2 linked regions of the Zymomonas mobilis subsp. mobilis ATCC 10988 genome follow. The protein of the gene in region 2 binds, or shares a complex with, the protein of the main gene of each other region. Links are inferred from orthologs where the notes say so. Each region holds a gene or a part of one and is shown on either strand. Other genes may lie near its edges.

What was found.
Region 1: the proteins of dnaG (region 2) and ZMOB_RS02245 are in contact, whole or in part, in a crystal structure (PDB 2R6A), measured with the Geobacillus stearothermophilus proteins. The link is inferred for Zymomonas mobilis subsp. mobilis ATCC 10988 from one-to-one orthologs. Residues at the interface, in WP_049624496.1 of Geobacillus stearothermophilus: Lys456, Leu457, Leu458, Pro459, Ala460, Asn463, Ala464, Leu467, Leu535, Leu536, Ile537, Ala538, Gln544, Glu545, Asp548, Tyr549, His552; in WP_033016901.1 of Geobacillus stearothermophilus: Ser13, Glu15, Ala16, Gln18, Glu91, Leu92, Asp94, Ala95, Val96, Pro97, Thr98, Ala99, Ala100, Asn101, Tyr104, Tyr105, Ile108.

The regions. Positions count from the first base shown.
Region 1 is NC_017262.1:495,859-498,881, forward strand. What follows is about bases 76-3,023. They hold ZMOB_RS02245 (replicative DNA helicase), read right to left. Parts: upstream 2,344-3,023; coding sequence 808-2,343; downstream 76-807. Other genes in these bases: ZMOB_RS02240 (cation diffusion facilitator family transporter), read right to left, coding at 76-692; ZMOB_RS02250 (cytidine deaminase), read left to right, coding at 2,439-2,924; dcd (dCTP deaminase), read left to right, coding at 2,978-3,023. Outside these bases: more of ZMOB_RS02240, read right to left, coding at 1-75. UniProt on the Escherichia coli protein: The main replicative DNA helicase, it participates in initiation and elongation during chromosome replication. Travels ahead of the DNA replisome, separating dsDNA into templates for DNA synthesis.
Region 2 is NC_017262.1:1,738,977-1,742,015, forward strand. What follows is about bases 1-2,964. They hold dnaG (DNA primase), read right to left. Parts: upstream 2,444-2,964; coding sequence 557-2,443; downstream 1-556. Other genes in these bases: rpoD (RNA polymerase sigma factor RpoD), read right to left, coding at 1-556. UniProt on the Escherichia coli protein: RNA polymerase that catalyzes the synthesis of short RNA molecules used as primers for DNA polymerase during DNA replication.

The sequences.
Region 1 (3,023 bases), 1.2 Mb from region 2 along the record:
CGTTTAATAAGGCTCCAACTACTCCATAACAAAACGACCACAATGGCAAGGCTAAGACTTGGATCAATCCAATGCCAGCCTGTCATTTTGATAATAAACCCTGACAAGACAACGACAGCTGAAACCAACGCATCCAGCAACATATGAAGAAAGGCTGCATGACGGTTTAATTCTTCATGGCCATCTTTGAATAACAAAGCCGTGGCAAAATTGATGATAATACCGATACCGGCAATAATCATGATAGTGCCACCCGGAACATCGACCGGCTCTGAAAAACGCCGTATCGCCTCCCATCCAATGGCGCCACAAGCAATAACCAAAAAGAGAGCGTTAAAAAGCGCAGCCAAAATAGATGATGACCGATAACCATAGGTGAAGCGTGATGTTGGCTTTGACCTTTCGGCAATAAAGGCCGCCAAAGATAAGGCTAATCCCAAAACATCGGAAAGGTTATGTCCGGCATCCGCAATCAGGGACAAAGAACCCGAAGTAATGCCATAGCCTATTTCAACCAGAATAAAGGCTAAGTTGATAGCAATACCTATCCCGAAACCGCGACTATTACTGGCATTGATCTCATGAACATGGGAATGTCCATGATGATGGTCATGATGCGCATGACTATGGTTATGGTTATGATTATGGTCATGATCATGACCCATTTCTGTATTTTTTATTTCGCTTGCCATAAAGTCTCATTTCTTTTGTAGCTATCACTACAAAAGTTATAATATCACATTACATAATTATATATTTAACTTTATGCGTTTTATTTTAATTTCAGATTATATCAACTTCATTTTACTATGCGGGATAATCATTTTCAGAATTATACTCATCAACCGGATCAGAAAAGCGCGTGATCTGGCTTTCAAAGCGCAAACGCACTTTACCGGTCGCCCCGTGACGTTGCTTGGCCACGATCAATTCAGCTCGGTTATAAACCTGTTCCATAGATTGCTGCCATTTGCGATGCTCTTCATCAATCTGGGCATCCACCAAAGCATCACTCCCTTCTGGCGGCCTTTTAGGCTCACGAGACTGGAGATAATATTCTTCACGATAAACGAATAACACGATATCGGCATCTTGCTCGATAGAACCGGATTCACGCAGATCGGACAGCTGGGGGCGTTTATCTTCGCGTTGCTCAACCGCGCGGGAAAGCTGGGACAAGGCCAAAACGGGAATATCTAATTCCTTGGCAAGGGTTTTCAAACCACGGCTAATTTCCGAAATTTCATTAACGCGGTTATCATTGGCTTTGCCCGACCCCTGCAAGAGCTGCAAATAGTCGACGACCAACAAACCGATATTATGGCGACGCTTTAAACGCCGCGCTCTTGTTCTAAGGGCGGCAATGGTAAGGCCGGGGGTATCGTCGATATAAAGCGGTAAATTTTCAAGTTCCGCAGCGGCTCGTGCCAGATTACGAAATTCTTCTTTACTGACTCGCCCCATGCGCAAAGATTCCGAGGATAATCGGGATTGCTCTGCCAACAAACGGGTAGCCAATTGGTCTGCCGACATTTCAAGGCTGAAAAAGGCAACCGGCGCCCCGGGCGTTTCTTCTGGCGGGATGCCGTTTTGGGTATCATACATATAGCGACGAGCAGCATTGAAGGCGACGTTAGTTGCAAAAGCCGTTTTTCCCATGCCGGGACGGCCTGCCAAAATCAGCAAATCAGATCGGTGCAATCCACCGATCTTGGCATTGACGGATTCCAGACCTGTCGTCACACCGGATAGATGCGCGCCAGAATTTAAAGCCATTTCAGCGGCTTTGACAGCTATCTTAGCCGCTTGATAAAAACTCTTAACACCGCCTTCGGAAATACCCGATTCAGCCACCCGATAAAGCGCTGTTTCTGCCTCTTCAATCTGGGCGCGAGGATCAATAATCCCTTGGGTATTTAAGGCATTATCGACCATGTTGCGCCCGACACTGACCAGCTCGCGCAACAAAGCCAGCTCGTAAATCTGTGCTGCAAAATCACGCACCCCGACCAAAGAGGCTTGATTAACGACAAGATTATAGACGTATTTCATGCCTCCCTTGGCTTGTAAGCCGGGGTCTTTTTCTATCAAAGGCTGAATAGTAACCGGATTAGCCAGCTGATTACGATCTAACTGGCGCATAATAAGCTGATAAATCAGACGGTGGGTTGGATCAAAAAAATGCTCATCTCTCAATTTGACCTGAACATCTTCGGCCAAACGATTATCAATCAGCAAAGCGCCCAAAAGAGCCGCTTCTGCCTCAAGATTAACAGGAAGAGACGCATTGTCTTTTTCTGGCATAGCAGGCGTTGAAGGTACAATTTTCAGACTTTCTACCATGCCGAATCCACCCTTCTTCTTCTTTTTTCAATCTTATGTGATATCAAAGCACAATTTCGGGATAGTAACCCCTTCAAAAAAGAGAATACCATTTCATGTCCGAATCTATCGATGCGTTTGAAGCTGGCAACATTACCGTGAAATCATTGATGGATAAAGCCCGCACCGCTGCGCGCCAATCCTACTCTCCCTATTCTGCTTTTGCAGTGGGTGCCGCCCTTTTACTCAAAGATGGCAGCGTGATTACCGGCACGAATTTTGAAAATGCCAGCTATGGTCTTACCCTCTGCGCTGAAACGGTTGCGGTTGCAACGGCCAATACAGTGGGTCACCTCGCCCATATCAGAGCAATTGCCATTTGTGGAGGGAAATTCGACGAAGACCGTTTTATCGGCCACGATATCATTTATCCTTGTGGACGTTGCCGTCAGGTTTTAAACGAAGCGGCAGAAATAGGCCATTATGACATAATGGTCTATTGCGGTTCAGCTGAAGGTTCCGAAATCGAACCCCATCGGCTCTCGACTTTATTACCTCATAGCTTTGGGCCCAAAAATCTAACTTCTCCGAAAAACGACTAATTCACATCAAAACACCTGAAATTTGCTTAGAATCTTAGAAAAGGAATATATGCATGTCGATCATGGCTGACCGCTGGATACGCGAGCAGGCTCAAAAAC
Region 2 (3,039 bases):
CCAGATCAATGATTTCACGCAATTGTAGCGTGCCTTCATTCAGAGCATTCGACCATTCGATAATGTTGTCAAAAGTAATCGGGCTTTCGCAAAGCCCTAAAATCATGGTGTCGCGACCGGCTTCGATCCGCTTGGCGATCGCAATTTCACCTTCACGGCTCAAAAGCTCGACCGCACCCATTTCGCGGAGATACATACGCACCGGATCATCTGTCCGGTCGGATGTTTCTTTCTTGGTCGTAATGGCCGGAGCCGGAGAAGTGCCACCGTCGCCCTGAAGCTCTTCGGCTGCGTCTTCTTCTTCCTGCTGACCATCCTCGCCGCTATCTTCATTTTCGACGATATTGATGCCCATTTCCGAAAGGGCAGACATAATATCTTCGATCTGTTCCGAAGACATCTGGTCCTGTGGAAGAGCTTCATTCAGCTGGTCATAGGTTACATATCCGCGCTTTTTGGCTTGCGTTATGAATTTACGGATCGACGTTTCATTCAAATCGATCAGCGGCGCATCACCGGCATTTTTTTTCGCTTCAGCCGTAGTCGTCTCTGCCATCTAGCCTTCATCCACCCTTGTTCTAAGCTCGAACTCCATGCCGAGCATATAACGTCGTTCCTGAAAATCAGCACGGCGTTTACGGTGTAACGCCTGCGCTGCCTCAAACTTTGCATAATCAGCTATCAGGCGTTCTTCTGTGAATACCTGCTTAAGCTGTTGTTCTTCAGTTGCTAATTCTCTCTCTTCAACCACGAGATCAATGAGAGCAACTAAACTTTCAATCGCTAAATCCGGCGCAATATCAGGCCGTGTAAAAGGAAAGCGTAAATCTTTTTTTATGTCCCATGTGTCAATGTCCACATTGGCGTCAGCTTTCAATATGGCTTTGATTGTGTCTCTATCAAGATCTGGTTCACTAATGACGGCTGTTATCAGCGTCTCGCGCCATTTTTTCAGCTTGGGATCGGTAACCGCCAGCTCTGCCAGTCTTTCCAGTCGCTGCTTTATCGCTTCGGGATAGAGGCTAAGTCCAATTAAAATCTGGCGGCTATATTGGCATTCAAGATCAGAAATAGTCGGCGTGGGAAGATCAGATAGCGTGACCGTCGCTGCTATTGTAGTCTGACTGTCCTGCTGTTTTTTACTTTTCCACCCGAAATTCTCGTAGAAGAGATTTTTAAAATTGCTGCGATAACCACGGGCAATAAATTCATCACGGCAGGAGGCTGCTAATTCGTCCAGTCTTTTGGATAAAGCGGCACGCCCTTCTGGTGACCGCGGATCAATCTGGGAAGCTTCAAAGCGGTATAATAACCGATCAAGAGCAATCGGGCGGGATAAAACCTCTTCAAAAGCAGATTTTCCCTGTTCCTTGACCAAGTCATCAGGGTCTTTCCCATTGGGCAGGGTCACAAAAGACAGGGTCTTACCGGGGCGCGCCTGAACAAGGGCGCGTTCAGCCGCTCTGACAGCGGCTTTCTGTCCGGCTGAATCGCCATCAAAACAAAGAATCGGCTTGTCTTCTATCCGCCACAGCCGTTCAATCTGATGTTCGGTTAAGGCCGTTCCCAATGGGGCAACCGCTTCGTGAATACCCGCTTGCGCTAGACCGATAACATCCAGATAGCCTTCGACAACGATAATCCGATTTTGTCGTCTCGCCGCCTGACTGGCCTTATCAATATTGTAAAGCGTGCGTCCTTTATCGAAAAGAGGCGTTTCAGGCGAATTGAGATATTTCGGGCTGTTATCGGGAAGGCTATTGCCACCCTCTATAGACTCCAGCCGCCGACCACCAAAGGCAATAACACGTCCGCGTTGGTCTTTAATCGGAATCATCAGCCGTCCGCGGAACCGGTCATAGGGATCTCGCCCTTCAACCGATATCAACAATCCAACTTCAATCAGCTTTTCAACGGCATGATGGGATAAGGCATTTTTCAACCGTCCCCGTCCATTTGGGGCAAAGCCGAGACCAAAATTTTGGGCGATGGCAGGCGAGATGCCTCTGTTATCGAGATAACGGCGCACTTCAGCGCCTTCGATACCGTGCAGCTGTTCAGAAAACCATTTCGCCGCTTCTGCCATAATATCATGCAGGGTTGCCGTTCTTTTGGCCTGTCTGACCGCCGCCGGATTGGCTTCGGGAATATCCATACCCGCTTGGCCTGCCAATTCACGCACCGCATCCATAAAGGATAGGCCGCGCGTTTCGGTCACAAAGCGGATAGCATCGCCATGCGCACCACAGCCAAAGCAATGATAAAAACCCTTTTCATCATTGACGTAAAAGCTGGGCGTTTTCTCATTATGGAAGGGGCAACAGGCACGAAATTCCCGTCCGGCGCGGGTCAGCTTTACCGTCCGCCCAATCAGCGACGAAAGCGTAATGCGCTGGCGCAATTCATCCAGAAATTCAGGAGGAAGGAAGTGGCCGGTGGTCATTATTGTCCCATGAGACCATAAAAAAGACGGAAGGGCAGAAAAGCACTAAGGCTCTCTGCGCGGAAAAGCGATAAAACCAAATTTTTTTGTAGAACGGGTATCTGACTTTTATACTGCCCAGACGGGTATATCTGTTTTTGTTCATCGCGCCCTTGGTTCAGGGACAACTTCCCGCAAAGCAGAGGCGGTATCAGAACAAAAAAGGAGCAGCTATAAAGAAGATATCGAATCACCCGATAATTATACCTGTTTAGCAAGAAAGTCGGGCTTTATCCAGTTGAAAAGCATTTCTCTTCCAACAGACTGAAAGATAAAAAGCGCATTTTGCGGATTTTTTGACCTTGATCGCTCTTCCGGCGGTTTTTTATCAGAAGAGAAGTGCCGGCCTTTCCAATCTAAATAGAATTTTCAGTAATAATCCTATTCTTTCAAAGCCTTAAATAGATATGCCTCTTGCCTAATTATACGTGTTTTTCTATCGACGGTTTTCTTACATCATTTTGAGGAGGTAAAAAGATGTCAGACTTCAATTTAAAAAACGAAAAATCGAATAAAATAGGCAGAATAGCCATTGTTTTTCTGGGATTTATTATCGG